One region of the Terribacillus saccharophilus genome, then DNA from elsewhere that is predicted to be linked to it. Evidence: riboswitches for the same ligand, from Rfam matches in the RefSeq annotation. Region 1 holds a riboswitch; the other holds the start of a gene.

Region 1 (16,530 bases):
TTCCGGAGTAAAATTGCCAACTCTCTTTGCTGTTCCGGTGGCATATACATACTCGGATAATCGATTTCCAGCAGTGGTTCATTTTGCATTGTCATTGCATATATTGGGATTCCCTGAGATTCGTATGATTGGACAAATTTCCGATAATAAGCTGCCAGCACTTCTGTATTTCCCTCTTCTAACTTACCGCCAATCAAGCTTTTATTTGTTTTCATCCAAGCTGGTGGACTCCATGGTGAGGCAAATATTTTAATGTCCGGATTAATTTTGAGCGCTTCCTTTAAGGTTGAAACAATATTCAAATCAATATCACGTTGAATCGAAAACTCCCTTAAATCATAATCTGTCTCTGTAATAGGAATATCATTATAGGTATAAAATGCATCTTGTGCGGTAAAATCCGAGGTTCCAATCGTGATCCGAATAACATCCATCCCGATTCCCTTTTTTGGGTCAAACAGATCTTTAAGCTTGTTTTCGCTTACCCGGAGCCATTTTCGACAGATTATAGATAGAAGATTCTTATAAAGAGGTACCAACTCCTAGCATCTCCTGATACTGCCTGTCTGGGTCTACAAAGATCGTTGTCCCGTTGATTTCTTTTTCTTTCGTAATCTTAAGAGATGACTGCTGATCTAGCTTATACTTTATTTCTTTTGGTTCATCGTACCAGCTTCTGTCAGCCGGAGCATTTTCCGAGCTAAACCATACCTTCACTTCTTCTTGTCTTGGTTTGGCCAGTGTTGACCCTGGAAACATTGACATAGTAAGAACGGCAATAAGAACAACGAATAACGGTTTTGACTTTCGTTTTACGCCACGCATGGCCTTCATCCTCCTTTCAGGTGGAAGCTTATCTTTATACTATTCACTCTATATTAAAGCGCTTACATTTTGTAGGTACCAAGCTCCTGAATTGTTTACCAAGTTATTTAGCAGCTGAAAAATAAAAGAACTTCTGTAGAAGTTCTTTTGAGATGTTAGTAATCAATAGCTACATTGATGCCGTAATTTTGTTCAAATTTATTATTTACCTGAAAAAAGTTTACTTTTGCAGAAGGTTCATACATTCAGAATGTCTTGTAAGGTATGATCAAGTGTTTTAAATCTGAAATTGTAACCTTCTCGTTCTAATCGATCAGGGATGACCCAGCGGCTTTTTAGAACCAGCTCAGTTTCAGTCTGAATAAAAACGGATCCTATTTCCAGTAACCACTTAGGGGCGGGCAAGCCGATCGGAGCATTCATTTCATGTCTTAGTTTATTCATTAATGCACGGTTTGTAACAGGTTGCGGTGCAGAACAATTGAAAACACCGCTCAACTTCTTCTTATCTCTCAAAAAGAGTGTAATTTGAAACAAGTCTTCAATATGTATCCAGCTGAACATCTGTTTTCCTGAACCTTGAATCCCGCCTAAACCGAAACGCACTAAATTCCGATACGGGGTCATGACTCCGCCCCCTTTACCCAATACAATAGCAATTCGCAAAGCAATCTGCCTTGTTTCTGGCAGCTTATATGAAAAGAATGTATCCTCCCATTTGGTAGCAACATCAACTGAAAATCCCGACCCTATCTCCCCTTCAGCTTCTGTCATCGGACGATCCTCTGCGTGACGATAAATGGTTGCAGTACTGCTATTGATCCAGAGTTCGGGCGGATTGCTGCAGGACTGGACAGCCTCACCTAAGATTTTTGTAGTTGCTACCCTTGAATTCATTATTTCTTGCTTATTTTTTTCATTATATCGACAATTCACAGATTTACCCGCAAGGTTGATGAGAAGTTCAGCGCCTTCCAATGCTCTTTGTATGGACAATCTATCTTCCCAATTAATGTGTTGTTTTTGCCTTGAGATAATGATGACATCGTAACCTAATTCCTGAAATCTCTTTTGTAAGAAGTCCCCAATAAACCCTGTCCCTCCAGCTATGATTACTTTTTTCATAGATAGACTCCTTTCTTACTTATCAATTTTGAAATCATCATACAATAATATTCCATCTCCTTCTGAAGACAGAACCTTTATAATGCGGTCATCACCTTTTGGAAAGTTGTAATTGAAAGTATCGAATGATGCAAAAAAACTGGTTTCAGATCCAGAATCAATAATCATGCATCCGCTTGAAAACCAATATTGGCTTTAAGCGGTATATGTAACCACTCTTCTCTCTTCTTATCATATTTTTCAAGTACATATTCACGACCTATAGTAATGAAAGTGTCACTATTATTTAGTATCCGAAATATAAAACCTTCTTCAGAATTTAGACTATCATCTTCTATCTCAAGGAGTACATCTTCTGTAGTCGTTATTTCATCTGTGTACTTACTAGGCTCAAGCTCTATTCCACCACACCCTGATAGAAAGATTAACAATAACAGAAGAATGATTTGTTTCACCTAGCTTCCACCTCCATACGTAAACTTTATCACACACTCCCCTTACAAAAATACCCAATTAAATTAAAAATAGATTTAATTTACGAACTCTATCCCTTCTCTAATGGGCTGCCGAATCCGGGCATGAAGTGAGCAGCTAGATGACGCGGCTTGGACTAGTACATTTATTAAAAGAGAAAAAAAAGACTGAAGAGAAAGCTCTTAATTCTCTACAATCTTTTTTATTAAATGAAAAGATAATCTGCTAGAATCACTCTCTGTAAACTCAAAGCAAAAGATACTTGACTTGTTAACGTATCCAAAGTTCACTATACTTTCTCTAGGAGGGGATAAAAATGAGTGAAGACATATCGAAAATTAATTATCGCGAAGTAATTGAATATTCATTGGATCCCTTAATTGTACATACAGATCTAAAGATAATTTATGTTAACCATGCTGCTGAAGTCTTCTTCAAAGGAAAACGTGAAGACATCATCGGAGCAAGTCCATTAGATATATTTCATGAAACTTCAAAATCAGCGATACATAAAAGAATCCAATCGGCATATGCCAAGCCTGCCGAGGTGATAGAGGAATCAATCTTCAAACTGGACGGTACAACAGCAGATGTGGAATTATACTGTCATCCTGTTTTCATTGAGGATACGCAGGCTATCCAAACATATGTCAGGGATATCTCTTACAAGAAAGATGCCGAGAGGAAAAGCAGGGAAATGATGAACCAAATCAATGAACTTTCAGCTACCCTAGTGCCTCTTTTAAACGGTATAGCTATTCTACCTTTAGTTGGTTCGATAGACGAGGAGCGTGCAAGACAGCTTTTACAACTGGTTCCCCTTAAAGCAAAGCAGCAGGATGTGCAATGTTTAATTATTGATTTCTCAGGTATCTTACAACTTGATAAAGTTGTAACAGATTATCTCTTCAAGATTAATCACGTTCTGTCTCTGCTCGGTATAAAGTCTATCTTTACTGGTATAAGACCAGAGCTTGCGATAGAAGCTGTTGAAATGGATCTTAGCTTGTTATCCTCACCAACAATGTCTACAGTAAAGGATGCTTTAGATTACCTTGGAATACATTGATTTAGAGCTCCCTCTTATTCTAATAAATCATTTCAATCCTATTTAAAGAGGAGCCGACATTTTAACGGCTCCTCTTTAAATATATTACCTTAAAGTAAAACCCTCTCAACTGCCAAAGGCCTTAAAGCATTTGTTTCATCAATATAAATAAACCCATCATACCGCTGGGCCATATGAGAGGGCACATAATTACCGAACTGTTCAAACTCCGGACGATACACTACACCTATCGCTCGATGTCCGATTTTCTGCTGGAATAAATGTTCATTTTCTTTATCGAAAAAAAGCATTTTATCATGTGCGCCGGCTCGGTGCATGAGGTCCTCCCATGATCCCCTAACTGCTTTTGGAACAACCTTTACATCATGATTGACTCCCCATTCATCCGCAGCTATTACAGTTCCGCTGTGTGTACCGAAGCCTATAACATAAACATCTTCAGGAGCATTTTGCTGTCGCATTAACTCTCCTACATTGACCATGCCGTTATGCGCCATATCTGTGGCCCGGGCGTCTCCAACATGTGTGTTATGCTCCCAAACGATCGCCTTACCTTTTGATCCATAAAACTTCATTACTTCATTCAACGCATGTACCATATGGGTATCTCTTATGTTCCAAGATTCCTCATCACGGACAACCATAGAACGATAATAATGCTCTGCATTATATGCTACGAGCGCATTAACCTCCAGGTTCAGACGGAGCTCTTCTTCACAAGGATACTGGTCTTTCTTTTTTTGAATCGTTGTCAAAAGCTTGGCTACTTGGTCAATACAGCCTTCCGAATACAAACCAGCAGAAACAGCATATTCTTGGTTGTCCCTGTTGAATGGTTCAAAACAAGTAAATGCTTTTTTAGCTATCTCCACGTCAGGAGAATCAATCTTACTTAAATAAGCAATTACTTCCTCCATGGATTCCCAAAGACTGTACATATCTATTCCGTAAAAGCCGACTTTCGGCTGCACATCATGCTTTTCATTGTATTCTTTCATCCACTCTACCAAATCGATAATTTCTTCGTTCGCCCACATCCATGTTGGCCATCGATTAAAACTGCTGAGGACATCCCTAGCTGATGTGCTCTCTGTATCGTAACCTTTAATATATCGGTTTACAGCCTGACATGCCGGCCAGTCACCTTCCACTGCTACAAAGGTAAAACCCTTCTCTGTAATCAGCTTTTTGGTTATCTCCGCACGTACGGTATAAAACTCAGACGTTCCATGGGATGATTCTCCCAACAAAACAAATTTTGCACTTCCTGCTTTTTCATTGATGATACTTAAATCTGCTTCACCTGTTAACGGAATTGCGTGTTTTTTGATTGCTTGTATGACCTTTAAGTCCATTCAAACCCAACTTTCACTCTGAATTATGTTAGGTTTAAATTGTGATAAATCAGATGAAAAAATACCTTGAGTTATAACGCTTCGCTTTTTTTAATCCACATACTTCTGCTTCTTCTTCGACTTAAGCATATCTCCCGTCCAGCCTTTTGCCTTCAAGAACCAATATACTAAAAGAGTTGAAATGAGGATCAAAATCAGAGCTCCGGCATACCCGAATTTCCATCTTAATTCCGGCATACTATCAAAGTTCATTCCCCATAATGCACCGAGCGCCATGACCGGAGTAAAAAGCACAGTCATAACAGTAAGTGTCTTCATAATTTCATTGCCTCTGAAAGAAGATACAACATCTTCAAAATCGATTAGACCTCTGATTTCCTCTTCATAAGCTCGAACAAGATTCTGACACCGTTCAAAACGATAATTTGTTCGTTTAAAATGCACGTTCTCCGTATATTTTTCTCCAAATGCTTCTACAACGCCAGTCTTAACTTCAATGAATGGAATCAGAAAGTTCTTCCAAACTAGTATTTCATGGCGGTTTTCAGCAATTTTATTAAGCAGCTTTGTATCATTATTTTCTTTTACCTGCCAAAGTAAATCCTTCAATCGGACTTCGTATTGATCAATTTTATGTAAAAAAGCAGAAACAATCTCCCCAAGAAGAATCATAAAGCCTTCAATCGCATTAGTTGCACTTTGCATTTTAGCGAGAATCTCTTTTTGTGTTGTGGTTGGCAGCAGCTTAAAATCAAGTGCTGTTGTTAGTAATGTATTTTCTCTTACAAAGAAGTGAAAAAGATGCTTTTCTTCTTTTTTATGTGCTTCTTGTACATATATGAGCGAGCCCCAAAGAGCAAGAGAGTCCTGATCTGTCGTCTTCATTTGCAGACTATTCGTGTCAGAAGCATGTATATGCTCTACCCATGGAATATCCATTGTATACGTGTTAAATTCGTCTTTTCTCCCTAAATCCTTCTTCTCATTTACCTGAAGCCACTCCCATGCTGTACCTGAAAAAGCGTGCTTCTCCATGTTTTCCCCTCCATCTTTTCTTTTTCTAATTCCCCTAGATTCTGCAGGATAATCCTTTGCCCTCCATCCATTTACTGGAGGGATTCATATCTAAGGAAAGTTAAATATCAGAATGTTTCAGCAAGAAACCCTTTACAAATTAAGCTATCTTTTTTACTATAGATGTATCAATTGCATAAGCTTGCGACGCACTGGGGGAGCTGGTAACGGCTGAGAGGAATCGAATGATTCTGACCCTTTGAACTCGATCTGGATAATACCAGCGTGGGGAAGTGCAGCCAGAATTGTCCTATTTCTTTTGTATATTCTGCGACTGCACCCTATGGTGCCGTCGCTTTTTATATGCAAAAAATTAGGAGGAAATCATTATGGAAACACAAAATTATTGCGGAACTAGCCGGATTGCCGGCTGCAGTTTTTCGGTTTATCCGATGGCAGACAGGTTCAAAGAAATAATATTAGAGGCATTGAAAACTGTAGATACGTCGAAAGTATGGATTGAGACTGATGATGTAACCACACTAGTACGCGGGAGAATTCCACACGTATTCGATGTCACTTCTGCTATTTTCATAGCGGCAGCTAAAGATGGCGATCATGTTGTGTTCAATGGTACATATTCCATCGGCTGTCCTGGTGACTCTACTGGTGATGTTTATATGGCCGAGGACGAGACAAAGCTCAATATTTCAAATGTAAAAAATATCAAGCTTGAGACAGCATCCAAATTCTCACTTTACCCTTTGGGAGGCGGAAATTACATGGACACCATCTACAGCCAGATTGAAAATATGCGTTCTCGCGGAATCACTGTTTCCAAGTCACATTATTCCACGCGACTTGATGGCAATGCTTTTGACGTCTTCGATGGTTTGGAGCATGTTTTTACTGAAACTGAGGCGTCTGGTTCATCCCATACTGTTATGACGGTGACAATGTCAGCCAACAGTCCGTCTGCTAAGGGTGTAATCAAATGAAAAGTTGGCGCATGAAAGATATCGTCGTCATGGCAGCACTTGCTGTCGTGTTCGGCATAGTTTATCTCTTATTCCTGCCGGTCAACGTCGTCATGATGGGACTAATAGGACCGATTGGAACTGACATCATCTTCGGAGTATGGTTTCTTGTCTCGATCGTTGCAGCTTATATCATTCAAAAACCAGGCGTTGCTCTTGTTTCGGAAACCATTGCTGGTATTGTCGAGGTTTTGATCGGCAGCAGTGTCGGACCAATCATCATTCTTTCTGCAATCGTGCAAGGACTTGGTGCTGAAGCAGCATTTGCCATTACACGCTACCGCTCTTATCATGTTCTTGTATTGATGGGTGCTGGTGTTGGGGCTGCCATTACAAGTTTCATCTGGGGTTATTTCCGCGGCGGCTTTGTCGCTCTTGATCCTTCTTACGTGATACTTATGCTAGTTGTCCGGATCATAAGCGGAGCTGTCATAAGCGGCTTGATCGGCAAAGCAATCAGTGAGGCGCTGGCGAAAACTGGCACATTGACGAGCTTCCCGCTCGGTAAAACATATCGCCATCGAAAAGCAGGATGAAACAGCCCCTTCTGGAAGTTGACCAGCTGACTGTCACATTTGAGGAAGAAAGCTGCTCTACCTTAACTAATTTGAGCTTTACGATACAACAAGGAGACAGCATTCTCCTTCTTGGACCTAGTGGTTCCGGAAAGAGCACACTCACGTACTGTTTGAACGGGTTGTATCCAAAAGAACTAGACGGGAAGATGAGCGGCAATATCTCCTTTGCTGGATCCAATATTGAGGAATTCAAAAGCGGAAAAATCAACTTAGAGGTTGGAACTGTATTTCAAGATCCAGAAACACAATTCTGTATGCTAACCGTAGAGGATGAGATTGCCTTCGGCCTAGAAAATAAGAAGATTTCTCCAGATTTGATGGAGTCAGAAATCGATCGAGTTCTCTCGCTTGTCGGATTGCAGCATCGGAGAAAAGATCAAATCCACACCCTTTCCGGAGGGCAAAAACAAAAACTAGCACTGGCAGCAGTTCTGGCTCTGGAGCCTCGCTTACTCATTTTAGATGAACCGACTGCCAATCTGGACCCGGCTGCTAGTAAGGATCTTGTTAAAACAATCCGTCACTTAAAAGAACAGCAGGATATCACACTCTTTATCATCGAGCACAATATTGACTACTGGCTTCCAATTATTAACCGGACGATGCTACTGGATCGAGATGGCTCGCTATTCTTTGACGGAGACTTGCGTGAGGCGGTCAATCTCTATGACGAGGAGATGCAGCAGCGCGGCATTTGGCTGCCAGAAGCTGTTCTTCTAGCCAAGCAAGCACAGCTTGCAAAGCCCTGGCCGCTTACGATTGACCTTCTCCCTCACGGCTTGCAGTTCCAAACAGAAGCACCAGAGATTAAGCAAACCAAGAAGTATATTGTCCACGTAGAAAATGCTATCTTTCGCAATAAAGATAAAGTCTTGCTAGATATCCCTGCCCTAGATATTCAACAAGGAGAATTAATAGCCATTACAGGCAAAAACGGCAGCGGAAAGACGCTTCTTTCTCGACTGATAACCGGATTGCTGAAGCCCACAGCTGGGGATATCGAGTTTCTCGGAAAAAAACTTCGTCGCTGGAAAACCAATGAACTTTATCAGCAAATCGGTTATGTGTTTCAAAATCCTGAGCATCAGTTCCTTACCGACTCTGTTTATGGAGAGCTTGCCTTTGGTCAGACAGTAAGCGAGGAAGAAATACAGAAGTCTTTGGAGGAAATTCAATTAGCTGATCAAGCCGACAAGCATCCTTTTACCTTGAGCCAAGGTCAAAAAAGACGACTCAGCGTAGCAACCATGCTTGTCCAAGAGCCTCAGCTCCTCGTGCTTGATGAGCCGACATTTGGCCAAGACAGCCATACTACTGAAGTATTGATGGATCTAATTTGGAGACATCATCAGCGCGGATGCACAATTATTATGATCACGCATGATATGGACCTTGTCGACCATTTCGCTTCACGCGTTTTGATTGTTGATCAAGGGCGTGTAGTAGAAGATAACTACCCTGCATCTATATGGAAGAAAACAGATCTGTCCGACTACGGGCTCTCCCTTCCTGCAAAAGATGCTTATTATAAGCGAATGCAGGAGGACAGCCTCTATGCATAATATCAACCCTAGCATCAAAGCAGGAACAGTGACGCTAGCTGCAATCGTTATCGCTTTTCTCTTTGATCCATTAGCACTTCTTTTGTACATAGGCTGGACGATCGCTGTAACATTGCTGTTCGGGAAGGTGCAAATAAGGAAGTATCTCCTCTATCTGCTTCCCTTCACTCTGTTCGCAATCGGTATGCTCGTATCCACTCTGCTATTTGCAAAGACACCGGAGAATCCATCTGTCACACAGCAGTTCCTCTTCTGGGACTTGCCGAGAGAAACAGTACAGAATGCACTTGCATTAGCTATCCGTGTGTTCAGCTATAGCACGCTATCCTTGCTTTTCGTCCTGACGACAGATAAAGTGGCGTTCATATTAAGTCTGATTCAGCAATGCAGAGTTTCGCCTAAGCTGGCATACGGTATTTTAGCTGGCTATCGCTTTTTACCGTTACTAAAAGATGAGTTAACAACAATTCGCTCTGCTCATCTTATTCGCGGAGCCAAAACGAATACAAGCAAATTCAGCCGATACAAACAATACACTATTCCCTTGCTGGCCAGCGCTATTCGTAAAGCCGAACGGACAGCCATTGCCATGGAATCAAAGGGTTTCACAGGAGAAAGAGATCGAACATTTTACCGTACTTATCATACAAGTTGGATAGATTGGATCTTTGCTGCAGTTATGCTAGGTGCTATTGTTCTATGTATCATTGTTTCCAAATCGTTTCAGTAAACAGCAGAAGGGTTATAATGGAGAAAAAAGGAGAGATGAAGATGTGCGGCAGATTTACATTACTCACTCCCTGGGAAGAGCTCCTGCGCACCTATGATGCTGTCTCAGAAATGGAAGAACTCGAGCCAAGCTACAACATCGCACCAACGCAGCAAATTGCAGCAGTCATCCATGACGGTAAAAAACGTCGACTGGGAACACTGCGATGGGGGCTCATTCCACCATGGGCACCAGATAAGAAAATAGGCAGCAAAATGATCAATGCCAGAGCCGAAACACTTCTGGAAAAACGCAGCTTTAAGAAAGCCTTCCAAAAACAGCGCTGCCTTATTCCCGCTGACAGCTTCTACGAATGGAAAACTGAAGACGGTAAAAAACAGCCCATGCGCATTCAGCGCAAAGATAAAACACCCCTCACATTCGCGGGTCTGTGGGAGAAATGGCAAGATGAAGATGGCTCTAATATTTTCACCTGCACCATCATCACAACCGAAGCCAACAGCTTCATGCAGCAGATTCATAACCGAATGCCGGTTATACTCTCATCTGCTTCTCAGGACATCTGGCTCGATTGGGAACAGCAAGACCCAGATAAATTGCAGTCATTGCTGAAACCTTATTCTGAGGAACTGACTGCTTATCCTGTTTCTACGCTGGTGAATTCGCCGCGAAATAATAGTGAGGAATTGATTAATCCGTTGTGAAAGGAGCATGCCCGGGGCATGCTCTTATTTTTCAGCTTTTAAACTACTATAGCTTTTTGTTTTCAAACAATGTAACTTCTTTGCAGCTGATAATAAGTCCCTGGTTAAACTGGAGATACGATCACTGAAAAAACGAAAAACCGACCGGCAGTTGCCGATCGGTATATATTATTTAAGCTGAAATACTGCTTCTTTTCCTTTAGAAATGTCTTTAGCATCTTCATTTCTAATCGGACCAATCTCTATCTCGAAGGATTTATCCTTCCACAATTTGTCGTATTCTTCTTTATCGAGAACATACACTTGGAGTAATTCGCCTGATTCGCCACTCTCTATCACTTCAGAAATCCTATAGTTAGTTAGCATACCTTCATTTAATTGCCACCAGGAATCATCTACTGTTAAAGTCGAGCTTATGCTTCCTAGTCCAATGTTTTCATCGGTTTTGTTATCCAGTGCAAAATTCACTGTTAGTAAGACCACTCCGTTGAAATCTTCAAACCGTGGTGCTTCCTCCATATTCGGTGTAAACTCTGTAAATTGGTATCCTTCCAGCGTTACCGTAGTATCGCCAAGCTCCTGACTTTCACCGATACCCTCTTTCTGATCTAGCATTGCTTTCTCACCCATATTTTCAAGGGTAGTTGCATCCTCATAAAATCCTTCATTTATGTCTGTGGAGCTTTCTTTGCTTGTATTTTCAGTATCTGCAGATTCAGATTCCTCTGCAGCAACGCTTCTAAAATCAATTATGAATGAACCTTTCCGACCGATTGCTGTTGAAATATCATCCGGATCAGTCTGTGCTGTTGGTGCTTCGATTGTACCTTCACCAGCCGCAATAGCTCCATAAAGCTCGGATTCACCAAGGGGATATGTATAAGTACCAGTGACAGATTCACCAGCTTTAATCAGATACTTATTATCCGGGTTAAGCTTAACAGGTAATTGTCCTTCTTCCGGAAGAATCTCTCTATAGTTGTTGTACTGCTGCGTCGCTCCGGGAATACTCATATACATAGATGGCATGTAGTGAACATCTTCATCTGTATCATTCGTAATCGTATATTGAGTTAGAACGACAGCACCATTGGTTTCATCATTGAAAGGAATGCTGTAGTCTGTGTGGAAATCTTTCAGACCAACAATGGAGTATTGATCCAAAGAAGCTGTAACACCATCCATATCGTGGGTTTGTGGATCGGTACTCTCGTAGAAAACTGTTGCTTCTTCCGCATCTGTAGTTGTCTTCATATAATCAATTAGTTCGGCAAAATCTCCAGATTCGGAATCAACTGCAGCGGGTTCTTCGCTACCTGTTTCTTCATTTTTATTTTCACTGTCATTTTCACTCGCTGCTTTCTCCTCGGATGCAGCAGTTTTCTCCTCTGTGCTTGCTTCTTTATTATCAGCTCCACATCCACTGATAATGAATACAGAAAGCATTGCACCAAATAAAATCATTAACTTTTTATTCATAGTTCAACCTCCGTTCAAAACTTACAATAAGCGTAACATGTTCTATAATCTGACAATATCGGCAGAAAGAAGTAAATTTCGCTATATTCCTTTTCCATTTCTGGGACTTCTCTGTCTTTCTTTGTAGTATAGAGTACCCAAATCGCTCTATAATGCATAAAATCAATGTTTTTTACCTCTTTCCACCACTTCAACACTACATTTCAAGTAGAAAAGATAATCAACTAATGTGAATTTAGTTTGCGGATAAACCCTGCTTCTCTAGGCTAGTGAAGGAAGCACGTTGTGTTCATGTTGAAGAAAAAAGAAGGTCTGTTTTATTTATTCTGAGATAGACATTCTTTTCCCTGAAATATTCCTTTGGCTCTTTCATTAGCTTCATAATTTGTCTATCAGGCACCTTCCTGATCTACTACAATGTAATAACTCAATTTTATAAATATTGATATGACAGTTCGTTCTGCTCCTACGTTTAATAGATTTCTATAGTAAGGTCTCTAAGGTAAATTTCTTATAATATATTGAGGATTAGCTTCAAATTTTAAGATAGAGACTATTGAAAGGAGCATACCTATGGCATGCTCCTTTTTAAGGTGATAAATATTGTGTCTCTATCTCTTCGAATTTTAAAAATGCTTGGGTCGAATGGAATTATATCCTCAATAAGCTTAACATCTGATTTAGGTACCCTCCGAAGCCATGCATCTCTATCAATTCTAGGCAACTTTAGATCCTCTCCTACTAGTAAGGAACCAGTGCTAACCTGGTATTCATCATTTCTTTCCTTTAAAACTTCAACTTTTTTACCTTGAATATCTCCGTAGACTTGTATCTTCACACAATCCCTTAATTCACTTGGTTCTACTACTCTAAGCTCCACTCTGACACTTATCTACAAAAGTCTCATCAATCTTACTTCTATCCTGAGTTAGTATCTTTAAGTTTCCATCCATTCCTTTAGTTAATTTTTACTCTGCATAGTTAAATTCACCGTAGAAACCTCTTCCAAAACAACACCTTCCCGTTTTAATAATTTATGCATCTCACATTTAGGCTTCCATTCTAATTGTTCTTCGATGCTGTTCTAACACAAGATCATATAAATAATGAAAAGCATCAGACTCATTCTTATATTCATTAATAATATAGTGTCCTAGCCGTTCACGAGTTTTATATACTGTCCATACCTTGCCATTAAAGAAACATCCTATTATGTAAGGTTCATCTGAAATTTTGTCCAACTCAATTTGAAATTCACCTAGATTTAGATTGCTTTCCTGTATTTTTTCAATAAATTCAGCCATTAACATAAATCACCTCATTAATAATGTTAAGGTTTCAAAGCTGATTAGTTGCAATCAACCTACAATCATAACGATTTGTTCGGTTCTGTCTAATAAATCCTTCTATTGAAGAAAAGTTGCAATAGCTGTAAAAGGAGCATGCTACTGACATACTCCTTTGATCCATTCATAAATGATTAAAGACTACCGTACTCTTCCATCACTGCCTTATCGGCACAGAATTCATAGTATTTTTTTATTAGATTATCTATAAATTCTTTTTTAACTATCTTATCTAACCATTCGTTGGGAATAAGACCCATCTTATAATACATACCCGCTAAAGAACCTGTAATAGATGCTACAGTATCTGTGTCATCACCTAAATTTACGGCTGTTAGTATTGCCTCTTTAAAAGTGGTGGTATTCCCAAAACTCCAAATCGCAGCCTCTAACGTATGTACTACATATCCATCAGAAGCAATTTCATTGATTGGTAATTTCAAGAAATCTTCTTCAAAGATTCGTTTATAGTGATGTAATTCTGTTCTGTAAGCATGATCCTCGTTAAAATTCTCAACAAACAAATTTTGTATACCCTTTAAAGCATTTGATAGTGAATTATTATGATATAACCTAAGTAATAGTTCGACAAATATGATAGACCCCACTATAGCACGAGGATGAGAATGAGTAATTTCCGTATATGTTTTTATAATCTCTGCTTTCCTCTTAAAATTAAAGTCATTGTAAAGCAAAAATGCTATAGGTGCTATTCTCATAATCGCTCCATTACCATTATCGTATTCAGAATCTCCACCACATTTTGGTGCTGGGACTTCATTTTTATATCTTTCTATAGCTTTACTAGTTGCGATACCAATATCAAATGTCTTACCGAAAGGTGTAAAATAACCCGAATCCCTGTATCGTACAAATTTATCCATCAAATTATCTATATTACCATTTTCAATAATATTTTCAATCAAACACAAAGTCAGCGAAGTGTCATCAGACCAAGTTCCTGGAGGCTGATTATGAGTTCCATATCCTGTTATATCATTTATATTAAAAGTACCTCTTTTTTTAAATTCCACTGGAACACCTATCAAATCTCCTAATATACCGCCATACATAGTTGGAAGTACTCTCTTTTTTATTTTCAAACTAAGATTTATCTTATTATCATCGTTCCATCTATCTTCCATTCTTCTACCTGACATCCTTCCACCTTCCTTTGTAGACTGTATGACTTCTATTAAATATGCCTCTTCTTTATTGTATAAATTTTACTACACATCAAGAATGAAAAATCTTTAAAATGTAAAGCAAAACTTATTTTTTGCTAAATAGAGCTCTTTTGTAACTGATAGGGAGTGTGGAATAACAAAAAAAAGACAAAACAGTTTTACCGTACTTAGTTAATTAAAAATAAACCTTGAAAGTTTAATAACTTATCAAGGTTTATTTTCTTATTACTTAATTAAATCTTATCTTTTATTTCATTCATAATCGCATCATCTTTATTTATCCACTTTTGATAAATACCTTTATCTATCAATTTCATACTTAATTTTTCCCAAATCTTATAATCACCAGTCATAGTAACAATGGATATCATGTCACCTCTTGTTTCAACCACTTCAAATTTATAACCTTTATAAATTGCTTCTATCCGTTTCTTATAAATTTTTTCTATGTCATTTTGATGGACATACTTTACATATATGGTGTTATCGGCAATCGTTTTATTTTCGAATCCAAACAGTTCAGCTTGGGAATCTTCGGAACGCAAAATTATCTTTCCATCAGCTTTAATTCCTGCAGCATATTCTTTTCCCTCATATATCGCAAAAGTATTATTTTTCATAGCCCCATATATAACTCTAATGACTCCTCAAAATTCTTCAACCTAGAAGATATAATTCTCTTAGAGTCTCTATAAAATCAGAATCCTTTTTCACTTCAATTATATTAACAAGATTATAAAATAGCTTTAATTTAACAGAATAATTATACAGAACAACTGCTGCACTATTTAATTTTCTAGACTTATCTATATAAACTTTAGTGTCACTTTTCCCTAAAAACAGAACATTATATTTATCGTTTGTACCTTTTTCTAGAAGTATTCTTTTTGGCTTTAGTACTAAAAAGGAATAAAACTGCTCATCTAAATTGGTTTTAAATATCTTTTGAATATGATTTAATGATTTTGCTTGCTCAATCTCATTTTGCACATTTGCATCATATTTTCTTACTTCTAACTTACTCTTTGAAAAAATATAAAGTGCCACTATGGATTTATATTCATCTGAAAATGAATCTACTTTGTATTCATTTCCTCTAACAACTTCAAAAAGCTCATAAATATTACTTACTTTATCTAAGGTTAACTTGATAGTGGTTTCAGGGTAATCTTCTCCACTTACCGGTGCAACACAAATAATATCTTTTTCTCTTTGAAGCACTTTAAATTCACTATCAATTAATTTATATACACTACTTAAGTCCATATTTTTACTCCTTTATGGATTTATTTGTTTAATAACTTTAAGCTCTATTAATTCTTCTATCGAGTAAGGACGACCATTTGGTTTATATTTAATTATTTGAGTTCCCCCACCTGGCTGATCAAACCAAGGAGCAATTTTACCCAGAGTTACTTCAAAATCATCAGTAACCTCATATACATAATAAGGTGCTAGTTCACTATGCGGAGCCAAAGCTCTACTTGGAAACGAATCGCTTTCAGGAGCTAAGAATGAACCTGCCGGGTTTCCATATCTGTCTATTCTCATTCCAGTATGTAATGTCTCAGTTTTCTGAGTTCCTGAAACAAATCCATCATTAGGCGGCCAATGAATTGCTCCTGTTTCTTGATCATAATATTTTGGATTCTTATATACGCTTTCATATTTTCTATATAATTCTTGACTAGGTGGGTAATCCCATTTCTTCATATTTTCAGGAATCTCAATGTCATCTAGTTGTTTACTAACCTCACTAGAGACTTTCGCGCTTTTCGAATCTATCCTTCCTACATTGTTACTACTCACTGGATTAACTTCGGCAGAACCTTTTACAGGTCCTACGCTACTCACACTAGAATCTCCATTCTTCATCATAATAGGACTTACATCGCCAGCCAAATTATGTGTGAATGAGAGATTCTCACCTCCAGCTACTTTCTGTAGTTCCTGAACCTTATCCTGTTCCTTCACAGCCCACTGACTATTACGAAGTCTGTTAGATGCTAGCTTATTGGCATGTTCTGTCAGACTAACAACATTAT
Region 2 (16,530 bases), 820 kb from region 1:
ATTTTTCTATAACCGGTAAGGATGTAGATAATTCAATATTTAATATTACCAATGGTATTGAGAAACCAAGGGAAGAAATTGAACCAGCACCAAAACACGAAGCACCGGTAAAAGAAAAAGTTGCAGTTGCACCAACAAAGACTGCAACAGAGACAGTAAAAGAAGAAGGCAAACGTCTTCCGGATACAGCTTCTCCTGTTGGTAATATTCTCGCGTTTGGTACAGTATTGATGGCTGCTGGAGCAGCATTATACGCATGGAATCGACGCAAGAAACATAGTAATTGATAACGGAAGCACCATGAATCATTTGATTCGTGGTGCTTTTTCTATATAAAAATGAAACAATCTGACAAGGTGCTCCGTACATATTATGGAAGTGACAAAATTGTTACAGGGAAAGGGTGAACGAGATGACAGAACCGGCAATGCAGCTGATCGGTCTGAAGAAGCAGATTGGCTCAAAACTGATTGTGAAGGGCTTGGACTTCGACATTCAGCCGGGTGAGGTATTCGGATTCCTTGGACCGAACGGAGCGGGTAAGACAACGACAATCCGGATGATGGTAGGCTTGATCCGTATTTCAGAAGGTGACGTGCGGATACAAGGGAAAAGTATCAAGACGGACTATAAAGAAGCAATACGCCATGTTGGTGCTATTGTCGAGAACCCGGAATTATATGGGTTCATGTCCGGATACAAGAATCTGCTTGTATTTTCAAGGATGATTCCCGGGATCTCAAAGGAACGTATCGACGAAGTGGTGAAGCTGGTAGGATTGGAGAAACGTATTCATCAGAAAGTGAAGCGGTATTCCTTAGGTATGCGGCAGCGGCTAGGTATCGCACAGGCATTATTACATAATCCTTCTATCTTGATATTGGATGAGCCGACTAACGGATTGGACCCATCAGGAATCCGGGAGATCCGTCAGTATATTCGCAGATTGGCAGAACAAGAGAATGTAGCAGTCATTGTCTCCAGTCACTTGCTTTCGGAAATGGAGCTAATGTGTGACCGAATCGGCATCTTGAAAAACGGGGAGCTTATTTCCATCCAGCAAATTCAGAATGCTGAAGAAGACACACCATCTGAAGTCGTGCAAATCAATTGTCCGGCAGCGCATCACGAAAAAGCACAGCGTCTTTTGCAGGAGGAATTTGGGGTTACAGCAATGGCAAGCGGCGAGAAATTAACATTCCCCATAACGCGTGAAGAAATCCCATCCATTATTAAAGCGCTGGCGCTAGCAGATGTTGAGATGTATGGTGTGGCTGTGGAGCGTAAGACACTGGAAGATAAATTCTTACACGTGATTGGAGAGAATGTCATTGAGTAACTTTTTCCAGCTTGTGCGTAACGAGCAAACGAAGCTGTACAGCCAGCTGGCGACCTGGATCATGTTGGGCATCCTCATAGTAGTTGTGCTGGGATTTGCTATTATCATGCGTACAGCTGATAGTTTCATCGGAGAATATGATGATGCTACATGGAAGCAGGAGTTGCAGGAACAAAGTGCAGATATAGCCGAGTATGATCCGACTGCACCAGAAATTATGATCAATAATTACCGGATTGAAAACGATATGAAGCCAGAAGGAACAACGGCTTGGGAGTTTCTTTATCAGGGTAACTTCATGACAAGTGTGCTCAGCTTGCTGACAATAATAGTAGCTGGCGGAATTATAGCGAATGAATATCGTTGGGGTACCATTAAGCTCCTGTTAATTCGACCAGCAACAAGGACGAAGATATTCTTTGCCAAATATGCTAGTGTACTTTTATTTGCTTTAACTGCACTGATTGTATTATTCGTCTTCTCCTGGTTGTTTGGGATGTTGTTCTTTGGTCTTGGCGGGGATGGAACCACTCTGCAAGTGCAGGATGGAGAAGTTGTTGAAATTTCGATATGGACACGCATAGCACAGGATTATGGGTTACAGTTGGTAAAACTGGTTGTATGGGCAACTTTTGCATTTATGATCTCTGCTGCGCTTCGAAATGGGGCCTTGGCAATAGGGACAGCAATCTTCCTTATGTTTGTCGGTAGTTCTGTCACTATGTTTATATCCGACAAACCATTCGCAAAATATGTATTATTTTCTAATTTGGATTTAACCCAATTTACTACAGGGTATAAAATCATTGAGGATTTAACGCTTACATTCTCGGTTGTGACGATTACCGTGTATTATCTAATCTTCCTCATCATAGGTTGGGTATTGTTCACAAAGCGCGATGTAGCGGGTCACTAAAATAAGAGAGGGGAATTTAAATGGTAAAAAGAACGGCAGAAAAAGTATTGGCAATTATTGGAGCGGTTTTGTTTCTTGTCTTTGCAGTTTGGTCAGTTATAGGTCTTGGAGGAGCTGATGAGGCAACAACTAATGAACTCGTAAACCAAGGTTTAACGGCAGAGGATGCATCTATGTTTACTGATCTCGTGACAGGAATGTCTATCTGGTTCATTATTCTTTACGTAATATGTGCAATTCTTGGTTTTGTTTCTCTGGCTATGCTAAAACCTAATAAAAAAGCAACTGGAGCAGGCATCCTTCTTATCATTACAGCAGTGCTTGGTACGATTCTATCTATCTTTACAGGTATCATCGGAGGTATCCTTTACTTGATCGCAGGTATCATGGCAATTGTGCGAAAGCCTGTTGAGCAATATAATGATAGAGGAGAAACGTATTAAGAAGTAACGCAGGAAGGAGGTTTGACATGTTGAAAAGAACAGCAGAGAAGGTACTTGCCATCATTGGTGCAATTGTCTTCCTCATTACTGCGGTCATGACAACAGTTCAGGTTGCTACATACGATCCAGAGGCTGCTCGCGAACAGATTCTGGAAAGTGGAGTTGATCAGACAGTTGATACTGGAATGATTGCCGATATCGCAGGATCCATTGGGATTTTTGTCATTATTGTGAGTGTCATTAGTGCCATCTTAGGCATTGTGGCAGCAGTTAGACTGAAAACGGATCGTAAGCAGACCGGTCTTGGTATCATGCTTATTATCGTGGCATTAGTGGGTTCTATCGGTACTTTCCTATCGGGATTTATCGGCGGTATGGTTTATATTATTGCAGGTGTTATGGTCTTGGCAAGAAGACCATCGGATGAGATCAGATAATAAGAGAGAAAGAGGGAAAAAGATTGATCAAACGTACTGCGGAATTAGTTTTAGGAATAATAGGAGTTGTTTTCAACGCCTTAAGTGCGATTTTAGTTGGTGTATTCATTGGAGCAACCGGTGATTATATAGCAGAAGATATTCGGAATGACCCTGAATTTACAGCAGAAGAAGCCGATATCGTCAGCAGCTTTTTCGGAGGCATCGGCTGGTATTATGTGATAGTCAGTGCTATTGCAGCTATTCTTGGTGTAGTTGCTCTTGTGCTTTTACGTCGTAACAGCGGATCAACAGTATCCGGCGTCATTTTCATCGTAACGGCAGTATTATCAGCACTATTAACTATTTTCGTAGCTACTGTTCCCGCAATTCTTTATCTGGTTGCAGGTATCCTTGCAATAACCCGGAAACCGATTGGTACAAACGATAACAAAATAGAGAGTTATTAAATGAAAAAGGGGCACTGCTAAAAAAGCAGTGCCCCTTTTATATGGATAGTGCTAGGAAAGCTAATAATATACCGATGATATAACTGCTTAGCAAATAACTGATTGCAATGGTAATTCTCTTTCTGCTTCCCAATTGGAAGATCTCCAGGAAGAACGTGGAGAATGTTGTAAATGAACCGAGAAATCCGATGGCGAGGAAGTTCTGCCAGGTCAATCCCCAATCAGCTTGATAAACGAGTCCAATTAGAAAGGAACCTGAAATATTGATCAAGAAGGTCCCAAGCGGAAAGTCGTTCCTCCAGAACGTCTCTACTCTTCTGCTTATTTCGTAACGAGAAATTGCCCCTAACCAGCCGCCTGCAAGTACAAAAATAATACTCATATGGATTGCTCCTTTTGGACTGGGTCCGGAGAAAGTCGCAGACCTAGGAGCAGTGCACCTAAACCACCCGCTGTACTAGAAGCGAGATAAATTAATCCGATGTGTGCCATACCATCTTGGACAAGAAGTGCTGTTTCCAGGCTGACGGTCGAAAAAGTTGTGAATGCTCCGATCATGCCTGTTGTCAGTGCTTTAGCTAGTGCAGGTTTATCCGCAAAGTAGCGCCTTTTCACAAAGTTAGTCAAATAACCCATAGCGAAACAGCCAATAATATTGATGCAAAGCGTCCCTGAAGGGAAATTGCCGGCCTGCGGCACCAATGCGCCAACCAGATAACGGAGAAATGCACCAATACTGCCCCCGCAGCCAATTGCGAAATACATTTTCATACACAAACCTTCTTTTTCTGCATATAATGCTGTATGCCTGTATTATACCCCATTATCTGTGTTACGCTATTAGAACGGATTTAGAAGGAAAGGTAGTATGATTATGATGAAAAACGCGGCGATTTTGAGTGAGGAATATTTTGTATCCTACTTTCGCCTGCTGATGAATACGCGCGGCTGTACTGTAGAACAAGCGTATCAGCTCACAGTCGAGCAGATTTTCGAAGGAGATATCAATCTCTTTGGAGAGGATACTAAAAAGAATTTCAAACTTGCCTATCAAGCAATAAAAGGAAACTGAGGCTTCCTGACATGCTTCATTTGACATTGAGAATGGTTATCAATTAAAATGAGAGCAGATGAAGGGAAGTGAATGAAGGTGGCAAGTGTACTGATAGCATTCACCAGTATGTCAGGTAATACGGAAGAAATGGCTGACATTATGGAACAGACTTTGGAAGAAAAAGGAGTCGAGGTAACGAAGCTCCAGATTGATATAGATCAGTTAGACGTTTTTACGATGACGGATTATGATGGCATCTTAATGGGCACCTATACTTGGGGAGACGGAGATATCCCTTACGAAATCGAGGATTTCTACGATGAACTGGATGACATCGAACTTGATGGCAAACCGGTGGCTCTATTCGGATCTTGTGATTCTATCTATGCAAGCTATGGTGCCGCAATTGACACGTTTCAGGATAAATTCAAGGAGCGCGGAGCGGAAATTGTTCTTGAGACTCTGAAAGTTGACTTATCTCCTGAAGATGAGGATATCCGTAACTGTCAGGAGTTCGCTGCTTCGTTTGCAACTGAAGTAAATAAAGAGCGTAGCATTTAAAAAAGCAGTCTGCTTCATGCAGACTGCTTTTTATTTTTTAAAATATAAAAAGGTTTATGTAGAATAATGTCGAATAAATTCGGGTATAGGAGCGGATAGGAGGTAGGACTATGGACATATTCCCTATAGAGACAAAGCACCGTGATGACATGATCGAAATTACTAACTCTATTCAAAGCTACATCCATTCAGTCGGTATCGAAGAGGGAATTGCAGTTATTTCCTCCTTACATACGACTGCGGGTATCACAGTAAATGAAAATGCTGATCCTGATGTGAAACAGGATTTTCTGCGCAGGCTCAGAGAGGTATATCCATGGAAGCACGAGCTGGATTTGCATGCGGAGGGAAATACGGCAGCTCATTTGAAGACAAGTACAGTCGGACATGCTCAGACAGTGCTCATCTCAGAAGGCAAGCTCGTATTAGGAACATGGCAAGGTATTTATTTTTGTGAGTTCGATGGACCCAGCTCACGGAAATATGCAGTCCAAGTACTATCGTCTGGAAGGGATGGTGCGTGATGGAACAGCTGTCTGTATGTGCAATGTGCGGGACAGTCCTTGATATACCGGAAAAGGGTGAATTGCTGATGAGGTCACCGGAATCATTCAGAAATTTATCTCTCGGTAATCCGCTCAAACAGGAAGATACATATACGATTTACCAATATTTCAGCTTACAGCAGCTAGAGCAGATGCTCTTGTCTATAAGAAGTCAAAGTATATCAGGTGTAAGGTGTACCGTCGCAAAAAAAGTAACAAATAGTTTCCCAATGGTATCTGTCGAAGAGTTGCTCCAGCGTGTTCAATTTCCGCAATTCACAGAAATTGTCCAAAAGGGTGCATTTCAATCTTTTCTGCAGCCTATCATCTCTATGGAAGATGAGAAAATCTTCGGATTCGAGCATTTGCTGCGTGCAGACAAACGGGAAGTCTCACCTGCTGCTCTGTTTAATTTTGCGGCAGAAGCAGGACTCACTAGTATGCTCGACCAGCGTGCAAGAAAGACGGCAGTCAGGAAAAGGGCACAGGAAGAAATATCAGATGGAGTGAAAAGCTTCATTAATTTTATGCCATCAACTATTTATAATCCGGATTTTTGTCTAAGGCAGACATTCCATACAGTTGAGGAATATGGAGTAGATCCAAAAGACCTTGTATTCGAGGTAGTTGAAACTGAGAAACTGGATGACGTTTCCCGCTTGAAACGCATTTTCAAGCGTTACAAGGAAGAAGGCATGATGGTAGCCTTGGATGATGTTGGGGCAGGCTATTCCACGCTCGAACTGCTTAAAGAGCTGGAACCCGATTTCGTCAAGATAGATAGAGCATACATATCTTATTGTGACACTAGCGCACAGAAACAAGAATTTCTATATAAAGTAATGGACGTTGCCCGCGTTCTTGGCACGAAGGTGTTGGCAGAAGGGATTGAAAGACAGGAGGAGCTTTCATTCTGCAAGCAGATTGGAGTGGATTTAGCTCAAGGCTACTTTATTGGGAAACCGAGTTCTGAAGCTGTCTCAGGAAATTCCCTGTTTCCTTCGAGGTAATTTATTTGCCAATGAAACCCCATTATTGATTGGAGTATATCCAATTGATAATGGGATTTTTAACTTAATATCCAAAATGGATCAAAATATTTTACATTTTCTTTAAAATACCTTTAAGTTCTGGAAAGCCTGCCGATATATTGAAAGTCAATATACAGTGTGGAAGTGGCTGTGTAATAGCTATCATCAGGGGGATGCTGGAATGAAATTATTGAAAAATGTGAAAATCAGGACGAAAATGCTTATTTTAATCCTGGTAGGAGCTATAGCACTAGGGATTGTAGGGACGGCTGGCATATTTTATACACGAGAAATGGCGCGAGAGGCTGAATTGATGTACAAAGATAAGCTTTTGCCTAACTTATCTTTAAGTCAAATTAGCGAGAACAATCAGGCAAACGATGCATACATTTTGGAGATGATGCTCACTGAGGATGAGTCAAGAAATGATGAGCTCAATGACATGCTTACATCATCCATTGTCGGAATTGATGATGAGATGGATAAACTGGAGCATAGTTTTATGTCCGCAGATGGTAAAAAGATATTTGAAAACTATAAGCAAGAGCGTGAAGGTTTACATGAAATCCGAAATCGTGTTATGCGGCTTGCTTTAGAAAATCAAAACGATGAAGCATACAATCTCTTTGTTGAAGAACAGATTCCGCAGCGTACGGTTGTGAACGATACCCTGAAAGAGTTGCAGGAACAGAATACGAAGGAAGCAGAACAAACATATGAGCAGGCAACAGAGGACGTCAGACAGGCCACAATCATATTATCAAGCGTTATAGGTGTTGCTTTAATACTATTAATTGCTATTGGCATACTTATATCAAAACTTATCGTTTCTCCAGTTAAAGAACTGCAAAACTTATTGGGCAAAGCTGCAGATGGAGATTTCAGCTCTGATGGTTCGTATCAATCCAAGGATGAGATGGGAGCACTGACCGCTTCTTATAATGCTATGGCAGATGGCATGCGTTCTATTATCCGAGTTGTGAATGATACATCCCAGCAAGTGGCTGCATCTGCAGAGGAATTGAGTGCGAGTGCTGAACAAAGCAGTTCGTCATCTGAACATGTGGCTAAAACGATTCAGGAGCTCGCAGAGGGCTCCGTCCAGCAGCTAGAGCTAATTACAACAGCTACAGGGACAATGGGTAATATGGATCAGCATACAAATAAGTTAGCTTCCAACGCTCAGAATGTGGAAGAAGCAGTGCAGAAGACATCTGAATTATCTGTCCAGGGAGGACATGCAATTAAGGATGTAAACGAACAGATGAATACAATCACTTCTCATGTGCAGGAGTTGTCTGCTTCGATTGACAGTCTGAACAAGCGGTCCCGGGAAATCAGTGATATTACGAGTGTTATCACGGATATTTCTGCACAGACAAATCTTCTTGCGCTGAATGCAACCATCGAGGCAGCTCAAGCTGGAGAACATGGAAAGGGATTTGCAGTTGTTGCGGATGAAGTGCGTAAGTTGGCCGAGGAAACAAAGGGAGCCGCGGGACAAATTGCTGCTTTGGTCGACTTTATCCATCAGGATACGACGAAAACCATTGATTTGATGCAGCATGCAGCGGATGAAGTACAGGCAGGTACAAGAGTTGTGGATCAAGCGGGCGGTTCATTCCATCAAATTGAAACTGCAGTAGCGGGTCTGGTTGATGAATTCCGCGAGGTGAGAGTTGCTCTGGAAGGCATGATTGCAGGCACAGATTCTGTCAATATGTCACTTGGTGATGTGAACGGGGTAGCAGAAGAAGGAGCGGCTTCAACGGAAAGTGTGTCAGCAGCAACAGAACAACAGCTGGCTGCCATGCAAGAAATAGCGGCATCATCTAGCTCACTTGCGTTTATGGCAGAGGAGCTCCAAACCGCAATTGCTCGCTTCCGTGTGTAAGTTAATTGACTAGCAGATAGTAACCGATAAAGGATAAGATTAATAACAGGAAAACGTATATCATCCATTTCACATTGAACCCTCCTCTAAGAAGTAGACGCATACTTCCTGGAAAAGGGTTCATTTTTTTACATTGTTTTCATCCAATCTGTGCATACTAGTTGCAGTATGTTCAAAGGAGGCAATGAAATGGATGCTTTTCAAGCAGGAGAAATCGTCTATGTAATTATCCGCAATCCCCATGCACAGGGAGTAGCCAATATACAGGAGGCAGCGGTCGTCCATAACCCGGAAAAGCCAGGTGAATTGGCTTTGTTTGTGTATGAAACCTATTATCCGCTCAATGATGAAGTGGCGGTTTATCAGGATCTCGGAGAGGCGGAAGAAGCATATGTATCCGCTTTTGGCTTAGCCGATGGTGGTTATTATGGTTAAACCGTTTGTACCACAGCTTGTGTATATAGAGCCTCGGGCATTAGAATACCCGCTTGGTGTGAAGCTGAAGAACAAATTCCAGGACATGGGCGTGGAGATTCGTGAGACGACTTCCCACAATCAGGTCCGTAATTTGCCGGGCGATAATGATTTCCAGAAGTACCGTACTGCCAAATCAACGTTGGTTGTCGGTGTGCGGAAAACACTGAAATTCGATACATCTAAACCATCAGCTGAATATGCTATTCCATTTGCGACAGGCTGCATGGGGCATTGTCACTATTGTTACCTGCAAACGACGATGGGATCCAAACCTTATATTCGCACGTATGTAAATACAGATGAAATATTTGATGCAGCAGAGCAGTACATGCAGGAAAGAGCGCCAGAAGAAACGCGGTTTGAGGCATCCTGTACATCAGATATCGTTGGTATCGATCACCTGACGCACACTTTAAAACATGCGATTGAATATTTTGGCAGGTCCAAGCACGGGCAGCTGCGTTTTGTAACGAAATTCGCTCATGTGGATCATTTGCTGGATGCAGATCATCAAGGACGGACGCGATTCCGCTTCAGCATCAATGATGATTATGTGATCAAGTACTTCGAGCCAGGCACCTCACGATTGAAAGATCGTATCGAGGCTGCGGTGAAAGTGGCGGAGGCAGGTTATCCGCTCGGATTTATCGTTGCTCCAATTTATTTACATGATGGCTGGCAGACAGGCTACCCGGAAATGCTAGAGCATTTGGAAGCTGCTTTACCTGCTCATGCTAAAAAGAACTTGACCTTCGAATTGATCCAGCATCGATTCACGAAGCCGGCAAAGCGCGTTATCGAGAAAAACTATCCGATGTCGAAGCTTGAGTTAGATGAAAGCAAGCGGAAATATAAATGGGGGCGCTATGGTATAGGAAAATACGTCTACCAAAATGAAGAGCAAGAAGAAATTAAAGATGTAATAGGAAGTAAAATCTATAAGATGTTCCCGCAAGCCAGAATTGAATATTTCACTTGATTCATCGGTTGACATTCATATCTGTGCATGTGATAGTTAAGGGGACAATTGAATTTCGAGGAAGTCCACTAGGGGTGCCATTTGGCTGAGATAAGAGTAATCTTTATCCCTTTGAACCTGATCTGGTTAACACCAGCGTAGGAAAGTGGAGCCGGATTCGTGTATTTTCTGCACACTTAACTATACGAGTCGCTCCATACTTCTGGAGCGACTTTTTTATATGGCCGGCGCCAATCACCCTTCCGACAGGGCTTTCTCCAATAGGAGGAGAAAAAATGTTTTCTGCACAATTGAGAGAAGAAGCAAAACCGGTATTCGAAGCAATCTATGCACATCCTTTCGTAGAAGGAGTCGCCAATGGCTATGTGCCACGTGAGGCATTGATCCATTATGTGAAAGCTGATTATGAGTATTTGACCGCATTTGCCCGTATCTATGGTTTGGCAGTCAGCAAATGCGAAACGCGAGAAGAGATGGAGTTCTATCAGTCTCAAATTCATTTTGTTCTGCACAGTGAGATTCATCCGCATAACGTCTTCTGCAAGGTAGCAGGTGTACGGTACGAAGACTTGCAGCGCATGACACCTCCGCCTGCAGCTGACCATTATATTTCGCACATGATGAACAGTGCTGTACAAGGAGATATAGGAGAGCTGATGGCAGCACTTTTACCTTGTCCATGGACGTACCAGGCGCTGGCAGCTCATATTATCGAAACAAAGGCACCCGATGAATCTAATCCGTTCCTGGAGTGGATTCAGTTTTACAGCGGCAGGGAAGATGGCATGCCAGATGTGACAGCAGAGCTTAGCAAGCGACTGGATAAGTGGGCCGAGACAGCGGGAGCTGCTGCAAAAGAGCGTGCGCGGAAAGCTTTTCTTAAAAGTTGTATGCTGGAACACAGTTTCTGGGAGATGGCTGCCACTCAGCAGGACTGGATGATTCCATTGAGAGGAGCGTCTGTTCATGCCTGATATAAGGAGTGCTTTAACAATAGCCGGAACTGATCCGTCAGGAGGAGCAGGAATTCAGGCGGATCTGAAAACATTCCAAGAACGTGAAGTATACGGAATGAGCGTGGTTACTTCCCTTGTTGCTCAAAACACGACAGGAGTGCAAGCTGTTCATCATGTTCCAGTAGATTTTCTTGAACAGCAGCTGGAATCAATTTTCTCTGATATCACGCCTGCTGCTGTAAAAACGGGGATGATTGCATCAGAGGAGATGATGCGCTGCATCGCTGCTGCTTTGATTACATCAAAGACTGCTTATGTAATGGATCCAGTTATGTATGCCAAAAGTGGGCATGCACTTATGGGAGAGGATTCCAGAGCTGCACTAAAGAAGCACCTTGTTCCGCTTGCTACGCTCATCACACCGAATATACCGGAAGCAGAAGAACTTACAGGCATTCGTATTAATGATGAAAATAGCGTTAAAACCGCAGCAAAAATAATCGTTCAGGAATATGGGGCAAGTGCTGTTTTGATGAAAGGCGGACATATGGAAGGAGCATCTGCGGCTGATTGGCTCCACGATGGAAATAGCTTCACCGCCTATACCGCAGAACGTATTCAAACGAAACATACTCATGGGACGGGATGCACGTATTCGGCAGCGATAACTGCGGAACTGGCTAAAGGGAAATCTCTGCAAGAAGCAGTTAGAATCGGTAAGGATTTTGTTACAGATGCGATTTCGTATTCGCTTCAGCTTGGAAAAGGTAATGGTCCGACAAATCATTGGGGATACCGTCTGCAAGGTGTGCCAGTCCAGGAGGGACAGCATAATGAAGTATACTGATGTGATTAAGCAAGTCCGGGAAGCGAATCCATTGATTCACTGTATTACGAATAATGTCGTCATTAACTTTACGGCCAATGGTTTGATTGCACTCGGTGCTTCACCAGTGATGGCGTCAGCTAAGGAAGAAGCAGCGCAGATGGTTCAGCATGCACAAGCGCTCCTAGTGAATATCGGCACACTTGCCGCAGCAGATGTAGAAGCAATGATTTTAGCCGGTAAAGAAGCGAATAGACTCGGAATACCAGTTATTTTCGATCCTGTCGGAGTGGGCGCCACAGCGTATCGGACAGAAACGGCCCGTCGCATATTGGCGGAGGTGGATGTTACCGTCATTCGCGGAAACGCAGGTGAAATCTCTGTTCTAGGAGGCACATCAGTCAAAGTGAAAGGTGTAGATGGCTCCGAGGATGGTATTTCACCAAGAGTTGTCCAGCAGCTCGCCAGAGAATTGAGTACGATTGTGATTGCAACAGGAAAAATAGATATCCTGTCAGATGGGAACCATACGTATAGTATTGCGAATGGACATATGATGCTCAGTAAAATAACAGGGTCTGGCTGTTTGCTTGGTGCCGTTGTAGCAGCATGTGCTGGAGCAGCAGACAATGTATTGGAAGCTTGCATCGGTGCTCTTACTTTCTACGGTATTGCAGCCGAGGAAGCGGCTAAGACCGCAAAAGCTCCTGGAAGCTTTCAAATCGCTTTTCTGGATCAGCTATATTTGTTAGGAGATCAAGTGATTGATTCGGAAAAAGTGGAACAACTCGAAGTAGGAGTATAAAGAAACAATCAGCAGAAGTATACCTGCTGATTGTAGGATGTCACTTTTCTGGATGAGGGTGAGGGCCATGCCGAAGCGGCTTTGGGATGAAACCATCTTGCTCTAATTGTTTAAACCTTTGATCCAAATGCTTTTCGATTTGGTCGGCCTTCTCTTCAGAAAAGACACCGTATTCTACGTACTTTTCAATAATTTGCTTTTCCTGCTCTAATGCCTGCTTCTGCAAAGCTGCTATTTCTTGCTTCTGCTCATCTGTCAGCACATCGGCAACAGCTTTGTCAGCAGCAAAACCAGCAGCTGGATTGGAAATGACCAATCCGACACATAGAGCGATTACTACAGCCCCAGCTTTCATCCATTTCAACTTTATCATCTCCTTGTTCAAAGCTTGGGCTTACTTTACGCAGTTTTGGGATTGCTATCCATCTTCCACACTTTTTCCTAAATTAGGAGAAGAAGAATTTCTACCTGAGGAATGAGAACATGTACAACACATAATGGGGATGTGGAATGTCTAAATGGAAAAGGAGTAATAAACATGAAAGAAGAATTGGAGCTTTATTTCATAATGGGCAGTCAAAACTGCCAGGACAAGGATCCGGAGGACATACTGGAACAGGCGCTTGAAGCTGGTATTACAATGTTTCAGCTTCGGGAAAAAGGAGAGGGAGCTGCGACTGGACTGGAAAAAAGACAGCTGGCTGAACGGCTGCAGGCAAGATGTCGGGCGCACAGCATTCCTTTCATCGTTAATGATGATGTGGATCTTGCGATTGCGATTGGAGCAGATGGTGTGCATATCGGACAGACAGACGAAGCAATGCAGCAAGTAAAAACACGCTGTCCGGAGCATTTCATTATCGGTGTGAGCGCACAAAATGCCGAGGAAGCTAAAAAAGCAATCCAGGACGGAGCCCATTACATCGGTGTTGGTCCAATCGCCGCTACTCGCACGAAGATTGACGCAAAATTCCCAATCGGTCTGACAGGATTACGCGAGATTCGGAAACAAGTTGGTGACTTCCCGATGGTTGCAATCGGCGGCATCAATCAGAAAAATGCCGAGGCTGTCCGGCAAGCTGGAGCGGATGGTATTTCGTTCATATCCGTTTTAACGAAAGCGACGGATATACAGCAGGCAGTAAATGAACTGAAGATGAAGATGGAAAAGATGCACACGTGAGTGCATCTTTTTTGTTGAGTGGAATTAAAATGTAAGGATTTGGTCACAATTCGTTCTATACGCTATCTGTATTCTCTTATACGATGAAAGGGACATTTAAAAATTGGAGTGGTAAATATGAAGAAGCCAATGTTGGTCTTGCTGGCATTGTTCTTATATATGCTGCCGCAGACTGTGTCCGCCCATGCAGTACTGACGGCATCTGATCCAGGACAAGGTGGTACGGTGACAGAAAGCATGGATGCTTTCACTCTGACATTCAATTCTAATGTGGAGGATGTAGTAGAGACGAAAGTGATAGTCGATGGACAAGCACTTGCTACTGACTCTGCAGCCGTTGATGGAACGACTGTCACTGTTCCATTGGCTCAGGAAATGATTGATGGGAATTATGAATTAAGCTATAAAGTAATTTCAGCAGATGGACACGAAGTCGGTAACACAATCTCCTTTACAGCAGAAGGTCTTGCCTCAGCTGAGGAAAGCGATAGTGAACAGGGCTCGGCAGTCAAAAATGAACAAAATACACAAGTGAATGAACAGGAGCAAACAGCAGCAGAAGAATCACATGAAGAAGAGGAAGGTTCCGATACAGGTTTCATAGTGACGGGATTGGTAATCATCGCCTTACTTTGTGCCGCTGTTTTGTTCTTCACTTATCGTAAAAAGGATTAACTCGCCGTGATTCTAGTTCCATTGTTGGAATTACTGTCGTATATCGCTTTTTCTTTTCTCGCCGGTCATCTTGTTTTCAGATTTGTACGAAAGGAAGAAGCAGCAATCCGGACACCGCGAAGTGACGTATTAGCTGCTGCAGCTTCTGCCGCACTCGTCACGAGTGGTCCTGTTATTAACCTCGTTTCTATAATTGGCGCACAGAATGGATATGGGCAAGCATTGAGCCAAGTCTTATTCCAATTTACAGCAGGAAGAGTGTGGATCGGAATCTTTTTCCTGGCTATCTGTGTTTGGCTACTGCTTTATTTCAACAAATTTCCGTTTCTCACGCTACTTTTATTCCTTGGTATGCTATTTCTTAGTGCGTATGGCAGCCATTCAGCAGTGGAGGGTGGGTTGATCGGTGCTTTTGCCCATTTCGTCCATTTAGGTGCTGCTGTTTTCTGGGTAGGTGTACTGATTCAAGTATGTTTTTATACTTCAGAACAATTCAGTTGGGAAAGTTTCCTAAAATGGTTTACACCATTTGCCATTCTGCTCGTCATGTTAGTTATAGTTAGTGGCATAATTGTCATGCTGTTTGCTATGGATATCCGAAACTATGGAAATGCTTTGATGCTGACGTATGGCCAAATGTTGTTCGTAAAGCATATCGTGTTCGTACCTGTACTTGTATTTGCTGTTATTAACGGCATCCTAGCGAGAAAAGCTCATCGTGATCCTGCATTTCGTCCGCTTAACTGGATTCGGGCCGAAGCAATTCTGCTAGCAATTATATTTATTTGCACAGCGATACTTGGCACTTCTGCTACACCTGCTGATATTCCAGCGACCCTAAGCAATGAGGGATCTGCCTTGATATTCGGCAGCATTTTTTCTAGTGTGACAGCTGAAAGTGTCGCAACCTGGCACTGGGGTGTACTTGGAGTTGTTTGCTTCATCGGATTTGGCTTGTTTTTGGCCAGTATCGTTTATCTTTTCAAAAAAAGAGCTGCAGCAAGCTTTGCATTGGCGTCCGCTTTCGTTGCTTCGGCACTTTTGTACACTGCCATAATGACTAGTTTGCAATTTTAATAAATTCATAGGACGGCATTATTCCACCTTTAATCACAGAAAGTTTCCACTAGGCAAACATTCTGCTGGAAAAAGGAAATAGAAATTGGAATAATGTCTTTTTTTGTGTTCTGCTGTCGTCTGATTTCCCAATACATTTCCAAGATAGCCTATGCTAGATTTACTTTAATAGTTTCTGAGAGTCTAGAAGGCAGAAGGTCGGACTCCACTTCAGTGACTATAAAATCTAGCGAGGTGATTGAATGAAAAGAAAACTGGTAAGTGTCGCTGCTGTGGCAATGATAGGATTATCTGTATTTCAGCCGTTACAAGCTGGTGCCGCTCCTGATGAGACGGCAAAAAATGAGGAAGTCCGCATTCTCGTTAAGCAGAAGGACGGCGTGTTTTCCACCCAAGCAACTGATGAGGTGAAGGAAGAGCATGGTGTCCGCAACAGCTTCGGTAACGAAGGCTTTACAACTGAGGTATCTGAAAAAGAACTCGAGGAGCTGAAATCCGACAAAGCTCTGGAAGTAACGGAAGTAAGTGTATATACGAAGCAGGAAGTGTCTGAAAAAAGGGATATATCCACACAAGCTGTATCCGACCGTACACCATGGGGAATTCAAGCAATTTATAATAACTCATCCATAACTAGAACAAGCGGCGGAAATAATATCAACATCGCTGTTCTCGATACTGGTACGTCTGTTAACCACCCTGACCTTGCTGCCAATGTGGAGCAGTGTGTCGACTTTACTCAAGCATCCAGCGGACAAGTGAATGGCACTTGTGTCGATCGTGATGGGCATGGTACCCATGTCTCTGGTTCTGCACTTGCCAATGGCGGGAATGGTTCTGGTATCTTTGGTGTAGCACCGGAAGCAGATTTATGGGCATATAA

What was found. A riboswitch is a leader RNA that binds a small molecule or an ion and turns the genes downstream of it on or off. The one in region 1 is predicted to bind thiamine pyrophosphate.
Region 2: linked by a shared signal. The riboswitch ahead of tenA (thiaminase II) and the one ahead of GZ22_RS05570 (YkoF family thiamine/hydroxymethylpyrimidine-binding protein) in region 1 are both predicted to bind thiamine pyrophosphate.

The regions. Positions count from the first base shown of each region.
Region 1 covers NZ_CP008876.1:1,077,732-1,094,261, reverse strand. The annotation lists partial or broken gene GZ22_RS05600 (glycoside hydrolase family 30 protein) at 1-765, opposite strand, end outside; gene GZ22_RS05595 (TIGR01777 family oxidoreductase) at 1,063-1,950, opposite strand; gene GZ22_RS05590 (immunoglobulin-like domain-containing protein) at 2,115-2,405, opposite strand; gene GZ22_RS05585 (PAS domain S-box protein) at 2,741-3,493, shown strand; gene GZ22_RS05580 (erythromycin esterase family protein) at 3,583-4,848, opposite strand; gene GZ22_RS05575 (magnesium transporter CorA family protein) at 4,939-5,883, opposite strand; TPP riboswitch at 6,067-6,171, shown strand; gene GZ22_RS05570 (YkoF family thiamine/hydroxymethylpyrimidine-binding protein) at 6,252-6,860, shown strand; gene GZ22_RS05565 (ECF transporter S component) at 6,857-7,435, shown strand; gene GZ22_RS05560 (ABC transporter ATP-binding protein) at 7,432-9,039, shown strand; gene GZ22_RS05555 (energy-coupling factor transporter transmembrane component T family protein) at 9,032-9,769, shown strand; gene GZ22_RS05550 (SOS response-associated peptidase) at 9,811-10,473, shown strand; gene GZ22_RS05545 (DUF5068 domain-containing protein) at 10,642-11,952, opposite strand; gene GZ22_RS17990 (hypothetical protein) at 12,524-12,832, opposite strand; gene GZ22_RS05535 (hypothetical protein) at 13,002-13,262, opposite strand; gene GZ22_RS05530 (ADP-ribosylglycohydrolase family protein) at 13,433-14,458, opposite strand; gene GZ22_RS05525 (hypothetical protein) at 14,719-15,105, opposite strand; gene GZ22_RS05520 (hypothetical protein) at 15,143-15,751, opposite strand; gene GZ22_RS18830 (TNT domain-containing protein) at 15,764-16,530, opposite strand, start outside.
Region 2 covers NZ_CP008876.1:254,096-270,625, forward strand. The annotation lists gene GZ22_RS01290 (processed acidic surface protein) at 1-287, shown strand, start outside; gene GZ22_RS01295 (ABC transporter ATP-binding protein) at 413-1,339, shown strand; gene GZ22_RS01300 (ABC transporter permease) at 1,326-2,255, shown strand; gene GZ22_RS01305 (DUF4064 domain-containing protein) at 2,276-2,698, shown strand; gene GZ22_RS17905 (DUF4064 domain-containing protein) at 2,725-3,135, shown strand; gene GZ22_RS01315 (DUF4064 domain-containing protein) at 3,159-3,584, shown strand; gene crcB (fluoride efflux transporter CrcB) at 3,622-3,966, opposite strand; gene crcB (fluoride efflux transporter CrcB) at 3,963-4,355, opposite strand; gene GZ22_RS01330 (hypothetical protein) at 4,453-4,656, shown strand; gene GZ22_RS01335 (flavodoxin) at 4,729-5,199, shown strand; gene GZ22_RS01340 (secondary thiamine-phosphate synthase enzyme YjbQ) at 5,310-5,723, shown strand; gene GZ22_RS01345 (EAL domain-containing protein) at 5,723-6,754, shown strand; gene GZ22_RS01350 (methyl-accepting chemotaxis protein) at 6,957-8,669, shown strand; gene GZ22_RS01355 (transcriptional regulator SplA domain-containing protein) at 8,859-9,104, shown strand; gene splB (spore photoproduct lyase) at 9,097-10,125, shown strand; TPP riboswitch at 10,186-10,286, shown strand; gene tenA (thiaminase II) at 10,401-11,099, shown strand; gene thiD (bifunctional hydroxymethylpyrimidine kinase/phosphomethylpyrimidine kinase) at 11,092-11,928, shown strand; gene thiM (hydroxyethylthiazole kinase) at 11,915-12,712, shown strand; gene GZ22_RS01380 (YckD family protein) at 12,753-13,067, opposite strand; gene thiE (thiamine phosphate synthase) at 13,251-13,895, shown strand; gene GZ22_RS01390 (copper resistance CopC family protein) at 14,013-14,570, shown strand; gene GZ22_RS01395 (copper resistance D family protein) at 14,577-15,647, shown strand; gene GZ22_RS01400 (S8 family peptidase) at 15,890-16,530, shown strand, end outside.